Regions from separate parts of the Barrientosiimonas humi genome, predicted to be linked through region 2. Evidence: predicted binding sites of a transcription regulator. Region 2 holds the regulator's gene; the other holds the start of a gene.

Region 1 (7,378 bases), 480 kb from region 2:
CGAGGAGCTCGGCTCCGGCCTGCCGGTCTTCCACCCCCGCGGCGGCGTCATCAAGCGGCAGATGGAGGACTACGTCCGCCAGCGGCACATCGACGAGGGCTTCGAGTACGTCGGAACCCCGCACATCTCCAAGGAAGCGCTCTTCCACACCTCCGGCCACCTGCCGTACTACGCCGAGAGCATGTTCGCGCCGTTCAAGGTCGACGAGACCGACTACCGGCTCAAGGCGATGAACTGCCCGATGCACAACCTGATCTTCCGCTCGCGCGGCCGGTCCTACCGCGAGCTGCCCCTGCGGCTCTTCGAGTTCGGGCACGTCTACCGCGCCGAGAAGTCCGGCGTCGTGCACGGGCTCACCCGGGTGCGCGGCTTCGCCCAGGACGACAGCCACTCCTACGTCACGCGCGAGCAGGCGGCCGAGGAGATCCAGCACCTGCTGGACTTCGTGCTGTCGCTGCTGCGCGACTTCGGCCTCGACGACTTCTACCTCGAGCTGTCGACCCGCGAGACCGAGGGCGACAAGAAGGACAAGTTCATCGGCTCTGACGCCGAATGGGAAGAAGCCACAAGGGTTCTCGAGGACGTCGCGACGCGCTCCGGCCTGGAGCTGGTGCCCGACCCGGGCGGCGCCGCGTACTACGGCCCGAAGATCTCGGTGCAGGCGCGCGACGCCATCGGCCGCACCTGGCAGATGTCGACGATCCAGTACGACTTCAACCAGCCCGAGCGGTTCGACCTCACCTACACCGCGTCCGACGGCAGCCGCCAGCGTCCGGTGATGATCCACTCGGCGAAGTTCGGCTCGATCGAGCGCTTCCTGGGCGTGCTGGTCGAGCACTACGCCGGAGCGTTCCCGGTCTGGCTCTCGCCGGTCCAGGTGCTCGGGGTGCCGGTGGCCGAGGAGTTCGCCCCGTACCTGAGCGAGGTGCTGGATCGCATGCGCGCCAAGGGGATTCGCGTCGAGCTCGACGACAGCGACGACCGCTTCCCCAAGAAGATCCGCAACGCGAGCAAGGCGAAGGTGCCGTACGTCCTCATCGCCGGCGGTGAGGACCGCGACGCCGGTGCGGTGTCGTTCCGCTACCGCGACGGGTCGCAGCGCAACGGGGTGCCTGTCGACCAGGCGATCGAGGAGATCCTGGCCGCGGTCGAGGGCAAGGAGCAGGTGACGACCTCGCCGGAGTGACCGGCTCGTTCGTGGCGGTCCGCGTGAAGTCACAGGTGCGTCACAGCCTGTCGAGAGACTCGCTGTCAGGGCGCGAGTTCCCTTGTCGCGCGTGAACTTTCATACACAGGCTGAAGGTGTTTGATAAGCGTCGATTCGCTTACGCTCTGGCCGCATGAAGCGACTGTCGCAGCCGCCCGTTCTCACCGATACCGCCCTGCTGATCGCCCGGGTCATCCTGGGAGTAGTGCTCGTGGCCCACGGGGCGCAGAAACTGTTCGACAACGGAATCGCCGCAACCGCAGACGGATTCGGCCAGATGGGCATCCCGGTGCCCCAGGCGGCCGCGTGGTTCGCCGCGCTGGTCGAGTTCGGCGGGGGCATCCTGCTGATCGTCGGCGCCCTGATGCCGCTGGTCGGGGTGCTCGTGGCGATCAACATGTTCGGCGCCTTCTGGTTCGCCCACCGCGAGGCCGGCGTGTTCGTGACCGACGGCGGCTGGGAGCTCGTCGCCGTCATCGGCGCGCTGGGCCTCCTGCTCGCTGCGACCGGGGCGGGGCGCTTCAGCGTCGACCAGGTCGTCCTCGGGCGCTCCCGGGTGAGCCAGCCGGCAACGGCCGCCGCCTGATCTCGTACGACTGACCATCGATGGGTCCACGGCGGCTGTGCTTCACTGCCGCCGTGGACCCGATTCAGGTGCGGCAGGCCGAGCGAGACGACGCGCTGGGCGTCGCAGCCCTCGTCCTGGCCATGGACCGCGAGGACGGCGCCGACGCCCGGCCCGGCTTCCTCACCGAGTACGCCGACGCCTGGCTCCTCGACGTCGACCGCCGGCCGACGTGGCTGGCCGAGGAGTCCGACGGCAACCCGGTCGGCCTGGTGCAGACCGCGATGGTGCGCAAGCTGCCGTCGCTGCGGCGCCCCACGACGGCCTGGATGCACGTGGCGCTGGTGTTCGTGCGCCCGACGCACCGGGGGAGAGGTATCGCCGAGCGGATGCTGCGCGACGCGGTCGAGTGGGGAGTGGCGCAGGGCGTCGAGCGCTTCCAGCTCAACGCGGAGCCGAAGGCTCGGACGCTGTACGAGCGGGTCGGCTTCACCGCGCCCGGTGAGCGGCTGATGGAGCTGCGCGTCCCGCCACGTCCGTAGCGCTCCCACGCTGGTCGAGTAGCACGTCCATGCTGGTCGAGTAGCACCCACGCTGGTCGAGTGGCACGTCCACGCTGGTCGAGTAGCGCGACGAAGGAGCGCGTATCGAGACCCTCTCGACGCTGCCGACAGGTCGTTGTCGGTGCCTGCTGCTAGACCTGGGCCACGTCGACACACCGACGCCACGGCCTGGTCGCCCGGCCGCGATTGCACCTGCCCCACAGAACGACCCTGAGCAGCGAAAAGCCTTGTCCCGCAGCAAAATTCATCCGTTCGAACCGCTTGCACACTGTTCGAACACGTGTACGATAGGGGCATGAGCAGCGCACACCCCGCCACCCACGCCGGGCACCCCGGCAACGGGCCGGTCGCTGCCCACCTGGCCACCGCACGCGACGCCCTGGAAGCGGCCTACGCCCAGATCCGCAACAGCACCGAACCCGCCCCCGGGCCGGGGGAGGTCCTGGCCCAGATCCGCGACACCCAGACGCTGATCGACCTGACCGAAGCGATCCAGACCCACCGCCTGGCCCAGCACGCCGGCACCATCACCCACTACGACCCGCACACCGACGGTGGCGTCACCACCGGCAGCACGGACCCCGGCGGTGACGTCGCGGCGGGCGCGGATGTCGAGGCGCTCCAAGAGCAGGGCCGGCTGGGCGCGATGCTGCCGCTGGGCGACGGGCGCCCCGCGGCGGGGCACCGGGCCGCTCGGGGGCGGCTGGGTGACCTGACAGACCGCGCGGTCAGCGACGTCGCTGCGCTGCTGCAGTGGGGGCCGCGCACCGCGGCACGACGGATGCGCGAGGCCGTGGATGCGGTGTGCCTGACACCGGTCCTGGTCGACGAGCTCGCCGACGGCACCATCGACCGGGCCCGCGTGGCCGCGGTCACCGATGCGCTGATCGATGTGGCCGAGCCCGACCAGGCCTGGGCCGGGGCCCAGCTGGAGCACGCGATGCTGACCGGTGCCCGCGGTGGGATCGGGTCCTGGACCGCGACCACCACCCGCAAACGCGCCGCCGCTGCGGTCGCCGAGATCGACGCCGGTGTCACCGCCCGGTCCCGGGAACGGCGGATCCGGCAGGCCGAAGGCGTCTGGTTCGCCCCCGGCAAGGTCCGTGGCACCACCGACCTCAAAGCCACCCTGCGCACCGAACAAGCCGCGCAGATCAAGACCGCGATCGAAAAGCTCGCCTGGGCCTACCGCACCCAACACCAGCAGCAGCCCGCCGACGGCACCCCCGAGGAAGAGCGCCAGCTCGCCCGGGCCGTGCCGGACCAGGCCGGCACGGAACGCCTCGACCAGGAGCAGCTGGGCCAGGCGCAGCCCCGCGAAGAGCGGCCGGGTGAGGAGCAGCCCCGCGAGGAGCAGCCGGGTGAGGAGCAGCCGGTCGGGGTGGTCGACCAGGCCGCCCATCAGGCCCGTGAGGGGGCGCAGCGGCAGGCGCCGAGCCTGGCGCAGTGCCGCACCCAGGCCCTGAGCGACCTGCTGCTGGCCAACGCCCAGGTGCAGGCCGACTGCACCTTCCTGATCCCGGTCCGCGCCCCTGAGGACCACGCCGCGCTACGCGCCTGGGAAGACCTCGGCCCGGCCATGCAAGCCACCGGCATGAGCCTGGCGCTGCGACCCACGCAAGAAGTCATCATCGACCCCGACAGCTTCACCACCTGGCTCGAGCACCACCCTCCGCCCCCGGACCACCCTGACCCCGAACGTCGCGATCAGGACGAGGACAGGGCGGGGCACCTCGAACCCTTCGAGGCTCGGCCGACTTGTTGCGACCTCGAGACTCGGCCGCCCGATCACGACCTCGAGGCGCCGCACGAGGACGACATCGTGGCGCCCGAGGACGAACCCCTCGTGATCGAGATCCCGCCGGACTGGCCCGCGGGGCCCGACGGCACACCCGCCGACCTCGGACCCCTGCTCCAGGCTGCCCGCGATGCCCAGGCTGCCACGGTCGCGACCGGTGCAGCCCACGTAGGCAACGGGTCGAGCGAGGCCGACGGGTCCGGCGCGCTGGACAGCAGCGACGCCCTGCCGCCGTGGGTGCCGCCCGGGCGGCGGGTGCGGCCCGACCCCTGGCTCGAAGCCGTCACCGGCACCATCGACAACCTGAGCCTGCTCAACCACCTGCTACGCCCCGGCCGCCCCGCCCTGGACGGCGCCGCGGACGACAGCAGTGGTGACACCGCCGGCAACCCTCGCGGCGGGCCGGGACACCCCTGGGCACCCGGCCACCCCGGAGACATCACCGTCGACGGCGTCGGCGTCATCCCGGCCGACCTGGTCCCCGGCCTGCTCGACGCCGTCGGCCACACCGCCGGCCGGGCCCTGCTGTCCGAGACCACCGGCACCCTGCGCGAGCACACCACCCACGCCTACCGGCCCACCGCAGGCATCGCCGCCTTCGTCGGCCTCCGCGACCGAACCTGCCGCTTCCCCGGCTGCACCCGCCCGGCCGAGTACGCCGACAACGACCACGTCGACCCCTACGGCCGGCCGCGCCACGGCAAGACCACCCCGACCAACCTCGCGCGCCTGTGCCGCAGCCACCACCTCGCCAAGCACTCCGGCGCCTGGACCGTGACCATCAGCCCCGACGGCGTCATGACCTGGACCAACCTCGCCGGCCACACCCTCATCACCTACCCCGACCACGACCCGCCACCCTTCTGACCGTGCGCCCGGGCGGCGCCGCGCAGCAGCGGCAGGACGGCTTCCGGATAGAGCGCAAGCACGGTTCGCACAGCACCAGGGAGTCCGCCGGCCTCGCCACCGTCGCCAGCGCCCCGCTCGGCGGGATCCCCGGCGTCGCGATCCCCGGCGTCGCGCCGGAGATCCCGCCACATCACGGGCAGCCGCTCGCCGTCGTTCTCGACCAGCTCGCCGCCCTCACGGATGACCGCGGCCGGAGTGACCGGCGGCGTCGCCCCGCTCAGGCGGTGCGCTCCACCACCAGCACGGGGATCTGCCGGTCGGTCTTCGTCTGGTACTCCGCGTAGGGCGGGTAGGCCGCGACCGCGCGCTCCCACCACTGCTCGCGCTCGTCGCCGCTGAGCTCACGCACGACCCCGTCGAACCGCTGCGTGCCGTCCTGCACCTCGACCTCAGGGTGAGCCGTCACGTTGAGGTACCAGGTCGGGTGCTCGGGCGCGCCGCCCTTGGAGGCGACGAGGGCGTACGCCCCGTCGTGCTCGACCCGCATCAGCGGCACGCGGCGCAGCTTGCCCGACTTGCGGCCGCGGATCGTGAACACGGCCACGCTCATGCCCTGCACGTCGGCGACCTCGGTGGTCCCGGCGGCGTCGATGGCGGCCAGCTGCTCGGCGACCCAGGGGGTCTTCTCCTCGGCGAGCTCTCCGTGAAGGGGCATCGGTGTTCCTCTCGTCTGGGGACAGGCGTCCATCGCGACAACATCGCGGGTCCGGACTCGATTCCGGCTCCGCCTAGGATCGTGCCCGTGACCGACGCCACCGAGCCCGAGACCGACTTCGCGCGGGTGCCGGACGGCTTCCAGCGGCTGTGGACCCCGCACCGGATGGCGTACATCCAGGGGGAGAAGCCGGCCGACGAGCCGGGGGAAGGCTGCCCGTTCTGCGCCGCGCCGCACAAGTCCGACGCCGACGGACTCATCGTCCACCGCGGCGAGACCTGCTACGTCGTGCTCAACCTGTTCCCCTACAACCCCGGGCACGCGCTGATCTGTCCCTACCGCCACGAACCGGCGTACGTCGGGCTCACCGACGAGGAGACGCTGGAGTTCACCGCGCTCACCAAGGCGACCGTGCGCGCGCTGCAGCGCGCGTCGGCGCCGATGGGGTTCAACCTCGGGATGAACCAGGGCGAGATCGCCGGAGCCGGGGTGGCCGCGCACCTGCACCAGCACGTCGTGCCGCGCTGGGGAGGCGACTCCAACTTCCTCCCGATCGTCGGCCAGACCAAGGCCCTGCCAGTGCTGCTGGAAGACACGCGACAGGCCCTGGTCGAGGCGTGGCCGTCCTGAGCTGCGCGGTCAGTACGCTGAGCGCACCATGCTGAACCGATTCGCGCGGGCGCTGTTCACCAAGCTGTTCACCCCGCTGGCCCGGCTCTTCCTGCGTCTCGGCATCAGTCCGGACGTCGTCACCCTGGTCGGCACCCTCGGCGTGAGCCTCGGGGCGCTGGCCTTCTACCCCCGCGGCGAGTTCTTCCTCGGGACGCTGATCATCACGCTCTTCGTCTTCTCCGACACGATCGACGGGGTCATGGCGCGCATGTCGGGGCGCTCCAGCAAGTGGGGTGCCTATCTCGACTCCACCCTCGACCGGGTCGGCGACGCCGCGATCTTCGGCGCGCTGGTCATGTACTACGCCGGCGACGGCGCCAACACGCTGATGGCCGCCCTGGCCCTGGCCTGCCTCATCCTCGGCAGCGTCGTGAGCTACGCCAAGGCGCGCGCCGAGGGCCTCGGCATGACCGCCAACGTCGGCATCGCCGAGCGCGCCGACCGGCTGGTCGCCGTGCTCGTCACCACCGGGCTGGTGGGCCTGGGGCTGCCCGAGGTCGTGCTGACCGTCGTGCTCGCGCTGCTCGCCGTCGCCAGCCTCGTCACCGTGCTGCAGCGCATCCTGACCGTCCGCCGGCAGGCGCTCGGCCCGGCCGCCACCCCGGAGTCATGAGCCGCTTCGCCGACCGGGCGACGCTGGCTGCCTATCGCCTGGGCTGGGCGGCCGTACGCCGGATGCCCGAGCGGGCTGCGTACGCCGCCTTCGACGGGATCGCCCGCGTCATGCACCGGCGCGGCGGCAAGGGCGTGGACCGGTTGCGGGCCAACTACGCACGGGTCCGCCCCGAGCTGGGGCCCGCGGAGCTGGACGCGCTGGTGCTCGCCGGGCTGCGGTCGTACATGAGGTACTGGTGCGAGGCCTTCCGGTTGCCCGACATGACGATCGACGAGCTCGTCGACCGGGTGCGCCTGCCCGGCATCGAGGCGCTGCGGGCCCAGCTCGACTCCGGCGGCCCGGGGGTGCTGTTCCTCGGGCACCTCGGCAACTGGGACATGCTCGGAGCCTGGG
Region 2 (7,378 bases):
CCATGATCGACTGCGCCATCCGCACGTCCGGGTCGTCGGTCAGGCCGGCCGGCTCGAACCGCATGTTCGTGAACTTCTCGACGTACGTCTCCAGCGGCACGCCGTACTGCAGCGCCACCGAGATCGCCAGCGAGAAGGCGTCCATCATCCCGGCGAGGGTGGAGCCCTGCTTGCCGAGCTTGAGGAAGATCTCGCCGAGCTCGCCGTCGTCGTACCGGCTGGCGGTGAGGTAGCCCTCGGCGCCACCCACGGCGAACGAGGTCACCTGGCTGCTGCGGCGCTTGGGCATCCGCTTGCGGACCGGGCGGTACTCGACGACCTTCTCGAGCACGGGCTCCTCGGTGGCGGCCGGCTTGTCCTGCTTCTTGCCGTCGGACAGCGGCTGGCCGACCTTGCAGTTGTCGCGGTAGACCGCGAGCGCCTTGAGGCCGAGCTTCCAGCCCTCGAGGTGCACCTCGGCGATGTCCTCGACGGTGGCGGTCTCGGGCAGGTTGACGGTCTTGGAGATCGCGCCGGACAGGAACGGCTGGCAGGCCGCCATCATCCGCACGTGGCCCATGGGCGTGATCGCCCGCTCGCCCATCGCGCAGTCGAAGACCTCGTAGTGCTCGGTCTTCAGCCCCGGGGCGTCGATGACGTGACCCTTCTCGGCGATGTGCTCGACGATCGCCTCGATCTGCTCCGGCTGGTAGCCGAGCTTCTTCAGGGCGCGCGGGATGGTCTGGTTGACGATCTGCATCGACCCGCCGCCGACGAGCTTCTTGAACTTCACCAGCGAGAAGTCGGGCTCGATGCCGGTGGTGTCGCAGTCCATCATGAAGCCGATGGTCCCGGTGGGCGCGAGCACCGACGCCTGGGCGTTGCGGAAGCCGTTGCGCTCACCGAGGGAGATCACGTCGGCCCACGCCTTGGTGGCCGCGGCGTGGATGCCGGAGTCCATCGCGTCGAGCGTGCGCACCTGGTCGTTGGCGGCCTGGTGCTTGCGCATGACGCGGCGGTGCGCCTCGGCGTTGCGGGCGAACCCGGCGTACGGGCCGACCACGCCGGCGATCTCGGCGGAACGCTTGTAGGCGGCACCGGTGAGCAGCGAGGTGATCGCGGCGGCGAGGCTGCGGCCGCCCTCGGACTCGTAGCCGTGACCGGTCGCCATGAGCAGCGCGCCGAGGTTGGCGTAGCCGATACCCAGCTGGCGGTAGTCGCGGGTCGTGTCGCCGATCGCCTCGGTCGGGAAGTCGGCGAAGCAGATCGAGATGTCCATCGCGGTGATGACCAGCTCGGCGACCTTCTGGAAGGTCTCGGTGTCGAACGTGTCGTCGTCCTTGAGGAACTTCAGCAGGTTCAGGCTCGCCAGGTTGCACGAGGAGTTGTCGAGCGACATGTACTCCGAGCACGGGTTGGACGCGGTGATGCGGCCGGTCTCGGGGTTGGTGTGCCAGGCGTTGATGGTGTCGTCGTACTGGACGCCCGGGTCGGCGCACTCCCACGCGGCCTGGTTGAGCTTGCCGAACAGCTCGCGGGCGTCGACCTGCTCGATGACCTCACCCGTGCCGCGGGCGCGCAGGCCGAAGGAGGTCCCCTCCTCGACCGCGCGCATGAACTCGTCGCTCACGCGGACGGAGTTGTTGGCGTTCTGGTACTGGACGGAGGTGATGTCCTTGCCGCCGAGGTCCATGTCGAAGCCGGCGTCGCGCAGCGCGCGGATCTTGTCCTCCTCGCGCGCCTTGGTCTCGATGAACTCCTCGATGTCGGGGTGGTCGACGTCGAGCACGACCATCTTGGCGGCGCGGCGGGTGGCGCCACCGGACTTGATGGTGCCGGCGCTGGCGTCGGCGCCGCGCATGAAGGAGACCGGACCCGAGGCGGTGCCGCCGGAGGACAGCAGCTCCTTGGACGAGCGGATGCGGGAGAGGTTGAGGCCGGCACCGGAGCCGCCCTTGAAGATGAACCCCTCCTCCTTGTACCAGTTGAGGATCGAGTCCATCGAGTCGTCGACCGACAGGATGAAGCACGCCGAGACCTGCTGCGGGCTCTTGGTGCCCACGTTGAACCACACCGGGGAGTTGAACGAGAACACCTGGTGCAGCAGGGCGTAGGTGAGCTCGTGCTCGAAGACGTCGGCGTCGTCGTCGGAGGCGAAGTAGCCGTGCTCCTTGCCGGCCTTGACGTAGGTCAGCACGACGCGGTCGATGAGCTGCTTCAGGCTGCGCTCGCGCGCGTCGGTGCCGAGCGCACCGCGGAAGTACTTCGTCGTGACGATGGTCGAGGCGTTGAGCGACCAGAAGTCGGGGAACTCCACGCCGCGCTGCTCGAAGATGGTCTCGCCGGTCTTCCAGTTCTGCTGGACGACATCACGCGACTCCCAGGTCACCTCGTCATAGGGGTGGACGCCCGGGGTCGTGTAGATGCGCTCGATCTTCAGGCCCTTGTTCTTGCGACGGGCCCTGGATCCAGCGCTGGTCGTCTCGGTCATGACAGCTCCTCCGGTGGGTGTCTTGTGCTCGGCAGGTTTCTTCGGGGGGTGGTGCTCAGGTGCTGGCGGTCTCATCGTCGCCGCCACCACCGACAGGCCCCGTCGACGAGGTCGACGCGGGGCGCTCGGCCCGGTCGGGCTCGACGCCCGCGGCCTCGCGCTCGGCACGCAGCAGCGTGATGGCGGTCTCGAAGTCGTCGGTGGACTCGAAGGCCTGGTAGACGCTGGCGAAGCGCAGGTAGGCCACCTCGTCCAGCGCGCGCAGCGGCCCCAGGATCTCCAGCCCGACGTCGTGCGCGTCGATCTCGGCCAGCCCCTGGGAGCGGATGCTCTCCTCGACCTGCTGCGCCAGCAGCGCCAGGTCGTCGTCGGAGACCGGTCGGCCCTGGCAGGCCTTGCGGACCCCGGCCAGCACCTTGCCGCGGGCGAACGGCTCGCTCGCCCCCGAGCGCTTGACCACGGTCAGGCTCGCGGTCTCCAGGGTGCTGAACCGCTTGCCGCAGGCCGGGCACTGGCGGCGCCGCTTGATGCTGGTGCCGTCCTCGGACGTACGACTGTCGACGACTCGGGAGTCGTCGTGGCGGCAGAACGGGCAGTGCATCGGGCACCTCCTTCGCGCGGTTCGATCGGGTCCGGGAGGGCGCTCCACGAGGCCGGTTCGGGGGAAAACCTGGGGACGGACGGTGGAAAACCGGCCTCCGGCTGTGGATGTCCTTGTGGACTAGATGTGGAGAACTTACACGGCTGTAACTACTAGATATAGGGAGGTTAGGACGCTTTGGCCCGACGCGCAAGGCCGCGCCGCGGCGGCCTGCGTGTCGCTCACCACGTCACCCGCGCACCACCCGCTCAGGCGCCCGGAACGGCGGGAGAAGTGGACGTGGCCGGTGACGGAGGAGCCCGTCACCGGCCACGAGATCGAGGCTGTCGCCGCGCTCGGGCGACTGACCTGCACCCTGCTCAGGGCGCCGGGATCACCAGCTGCTGACCGCTGGAGACCTGCAGGGAGTTGAGGCCGTTGGCCACCTGGATCTGGGCGACGGCCGTGCCGACCGGGACGCCGGGAAGGTGGGCACGGGCCAGGTCGGACAGGGTCTCCCCGGAGCTCACGGTGACGACCTGCTGGGCCTGCGCTCCCCCAGCGGTCGCGCTGATGGCCGCGCCGACCAGGATCGCCAGGACGACCACGGCGAGGGCCAGCGCGCGGCGGCCGCGGCGGGTGAGCCGGAAGGCCGCGGGGCGGGCTTCCTGCTGGGGCAGCGGCGGCACGACTCGCAGGTGCCGGCGCCGCGCGGGCTGGGCGGACCCGAACCGCGGGTGCGGGGCGATGGCCGGCGTGACGGTGGCGGCGCTCATGTCTTCCTCCAAGGACGGTGACGAACTCGACGAACAAGTGTGCGATGGAACGTCTGTACGATGTATAGCACGGACGTTCGAACGGCTCAAGGCCTCGCGCGGCCGGCTCGGCCGGGAGACCCCGCCGACACGCGTCGTACAGGTGTTTGAAACCTGCTGCGGGTCTTCATAGGCTGTTCGCACAGTCACCAAGACAAGCAGCGACCACCGACAGCCCCTCGCCGACGACGACCGGTCCGGCGCCAGCGGGCACCGTCACCGGCCGCGGCGCGACGCGGAACGAGGACCGAAACCCATGGCCAAGATCCACGAGATGCCCGAACCCGACGGGCAGGCCCTGACCACGCGTCAGCGCAAGGTGCTCGAGGTGATCCGCAACTCGGTCGACCGCCGCGGATACCCGCCGAGCATGCGCGAGATCGGCGACGCCGTCGGCCTGACCTCACCCAGCTCGGTGGCCCACCAGCTGACGATGCTCGAGCGCAAGGGATACCTGCGCCGTGACCCGATGCGCCCGCGCGCCATCGAGGTGATCGCCCCCGGGCAGAGCAAGCGCGAGCGCGGTTATCGCGGCCGCTCGGTGAGCCAGGCGAGCGAGAGCCTGGTCGACGAGACCGGCCTGCACGACGACCACCCCGAGGCCGAGTACGTCCCGGTCGTCGGCCGCATCGCCGCGGGTGGCCCGATCCTTGCCGAGGAGGTCGTCGAGGACGTCTTCCCCCTCCCCCGCCAGATCGTCGGCGAGGGTGACATGTTCCTGCTCAAGGTGGTCGGCGACTCGATGGTCGACGCGGCCATCTGCGACGGCGACTGGGTGGTCGTGCGGCAGCAGCCGACCGCCAGCAACGGCGACATCGTGGCCGCGATGCTCGACAACGAGGCGACCGTCAAGACCTTCAAGCGCACCAAGGGCAAGGTCTGGCTGATGCCGCACAACGAGGCCTACGAGCCGATCGACGGCAGCGACGCCACCATCCTCGGCAAGGTCACCGCGGTCCTGCGCCGCGTCTGACCGCCGGGCCTACCCGGCGCGGGCTCTACGCCGCGACCGCCTCGACGAGCCTGCGCAGGGTCGGCCCCAGCGGGGCGTCCACCTTCACGTCGATCAGGTCGTCGGCCCGGGTGACGCCGTGGGTGATCGCGGCGACCGGGATGCCCTCGCGGGCCGCGTGCCGGGCGAAGCGGTAGCCCGACATGACCATCAGCGACGAGCCCAGCACCAGCAGCGCCCGGGACCGGTCGACCGCCTCGAAGCACGCGTCGACCACCGGCCGCACGACCGACTCGCCGAACATCACGACGTCGGGCTTGAGCCGGTCCGACCGGCAGACCACGCACGCGGCGATCCGGAAGCCGGCCACCTGCTCGTCGGTGAGCACGACGTCGCCGTCGGGCCGGACCTGACCGCTGATCTCCCGGTCGAAGTGCGGGTTCGCCCCGGCGAGCCACTCGTCGACGACCTCGCGGGCGTACCGCTCCCCGCAGTCGGCGCAGACGACGAACGACAACGACCCGTGCAGCTCGGTGACGTCGCGCGCGCCCGCCTGCTGGTGCAGCCCGTCGACGTTCTGGGTGATGACCGCGCCGACCAGGCCGAGGTCCTGTAGCCGCGCGACCGCGCGGTGCCCGTCGTTCGGCTCGGCCGCGGCGAACCTCGGCCAGCCTGTGTACGCCCGCGCCCAGTAGCGCTGTCGCGCCGCCGGGCTCCGGAGCAGCTCGGACACGGTCATGGGGGTCACGCGCCGCTCGCCGTCGGCGCCGCGGTAGGCCGGGATGCCCGACTCGGTGGAGATGCCGGCGCCGGTCAGCACGCACACGTCGCCGCCGCGCACCAGCCGGACGAGCTCGTCCCACAGGCCCGGCGCCAGGGCCGGGTCAGGGGTGGTGGAGGTCAGCACCCGACCAGTATCCGTCAGCGAGAACGTAGGATCCGGAGGCATGATCGACGCCGCTGGGCTGCGCGTGATGCGCGCCATCGCCGAAGAGGGCAGCTTCACCGCGGCGGCCGCGTCGCTGGGCTACTCCCAGCCCGCCATCTCCCAGATGGTGCGCCGCCTCGAGGAACGCACCGGAACCGTGCTCGTCGAGCGCATCGGGCGCAGCGTGCGGCTCACCGAGGCCGGCGAGGTGCTCGCGCGGCACGCCGTGCCGGTGCTCACCGCGCTGGACCGGGCCGAGGGCGAGATCCGCGCCATCGCGGGGCTGCAGTCGGGGCGGGTGCGTCTCACCGCGTTCCCGTCGGCCGCCTCGACGCTGGTGCCGCAGGCCCTGGCGCTGGTCAAGCAGCGCTTCCCCGACGTGCGGGTCGCCTTCACCGAGGCCGAGCCGCCCGAGGCGCTGGCCTCGCTGCGCGCGGGCGACTGCGACGTGGCGGTGACGTTCGTCTACGACGGTGACACCCTGCCGCGCGGCGAGGACGACCTCGACCCGTTCTCGGTGCAGACGCTGCTCGAGGACGAGGTGCGCATCGTTCTCCCCCGCGACCACCCGCTGGCCGCGCAGGAGCGCGTCGACCTCGCCGACCTCGACGAGTCGGCCTGGATCGCCGGCTGCCCGCGCTGTCGCGGTCACCTGCTCTCGCTCGCGCAGCAGTCGGGCTTCGAGCCCGAGGTGGCCTTCGAGACCGAGGACTACGTCGCGGTGCTCGCGCTCGTGGCCGCGGGCCTCGGGGTGGCGCTCGTGCCCGAGCTGATCCTGCGCTCCACCAGCAACGACGGCGTGGTCGTGCGGCCGATGAACCCGCCCAACCGCCGCACCGTGCAGCTGGTGACCACCCCCGACCTCGCCCGCGTGCCCGCGGTGCAGGCGACCGTCGAGGCGCTCGCCGAGGCGGCCAAGCAGACCGGTTGCCGGCCCGACGTCGAGGCGGCGCCCGCGGGCTGAGGCCTCGCAGGGTGAGGCCCCGCCGGTCGAGCCCACGGGCCCGGCCCGGTCGCGGCGCCCGTCGCGTCATCGTCGGCTCACCACCGACCCGCGCCCCTCGCGCACCACGACCGCCAGGTCGCCCCCGCGGTCGGTGCGCACGGCGAGCGTCCCGGAGTCGCGCAGCGAGCCGAGCAGCCGCGGCGCCGGGTGCCCGTAGTCGTTGTCGGACCCCACGCTGATCAGCCCGTACGTCGCCCGCACCTGGCGCAGCAGCGCCGGGTCGTGGTTGGACGAGCCGTGGTGGGCCACCTTCATGGCCAGCACCGGGGTGGGGTCACCGAGGCGGGCCAGGGCTCGCCGCGTCTCGCGCTGCGCCTCCTGCTCGGCGTCGCCGAGCAGCAGCAGGCGTACGCCCGCGACGCGCACGTCGAGCACCACCGAGCCGTTGTTCTGCAGCGAACCGGTGCGGATGGTGCGGCCCGGCCACAGCACCGTGGCCTGCACCCGCCCCCAGGACAACCGGTCCCCGGCGCGCGCCTCGGTGAGCGGTACGCCGGCGGCGGCCGACGCGCGCACCACGAGCGGACCCACGGTCGGCTGCTCGGCGGCGCCGGAGTCCTCGGCGCGGACCGGGGTGGTGACGACCTCACCGACGCCGCGTCCGTCGAGCAGGGTCGGGAGGCCGGT

What was found. The regulator LexA, encoded in region 2, represses DNA repair genes until DNA is damaged. The targets are predictions, from matches to a motif close to TCGAACANNTGTTCGA.
Region 1: the regulator LexA is predicted to act here: its motif matches at 2,608-2,623, upstream of FB554_RS17795 (HNH endonuclease signature motif containing protein).

What each region holds. Positions count from the first base shown of each region.
Region 1 covers NZ_VFOK01000001.1:1,404,564-1,411,941, reverse strand. Annotated here, with positions in the region: gene thrS (threonine--tRNA ligase) at 1-1,186, shown strand, start outside; gene FB554_RS06645 (DoxX family protein) at 1,341-1,793, shown strand; gene FB554_RS06640 (GNAT family N-acetyltransferase) at 1,847-2,314, shown strand; gene FB554_RS17795 (HNH endonuclease signature motif containing protein) at 2,631-5,000, shown strand; gene FB554_RS06630 (hypothetical protein) at 5,003-5,326, shown strand; gene FB554_RS06625 (nitroreductase family deazaflavin-dependent oxidoreductase) at 5,260-5,697, opposite strand; gene FB554_RS06620 (HIT family protein) at 5,785-6,327, shown strand; gene pgsA (phosphatidylinositol phosphate synthase) at 6,356-6,982, shown strand; gene FB554_RS06610 (phosphatidylinositol mannoside acyltransferase) at 6,979-7,378, shown strand, end outside.
Region 2 covers NZ_VFOK01000001.1:919,760-927,137, reverse strand. Annotated here, with positions in the region: gene FB554_RS04370 (vitamin B12-dependent ribonucleotide reductase) at 1-2,470, opposite strand, end outside; gene nrdR (transcriptional regulator NrdR) at 2,526-3,071, opposite strand; gene FB554_RS04360 (LysM peptidoglycan-binding domain-containing protein) at 3,431-3,826, opposite strand; gene lexA (transcriptional repressor LexA) at 4,122-4,838, shown strand; gene FB554_RS04350 (NAD-dependent protein deacetylase) at 4,864-5,724, opposite strand; gene FB554_RS04345 (LysR family transcriptional regulator) at 5,765-6,709, shown strand; gene FB554_RS04340 (ComEC/Rec2 family competence protein) at 6,776-7,378, opposite strand, start outside.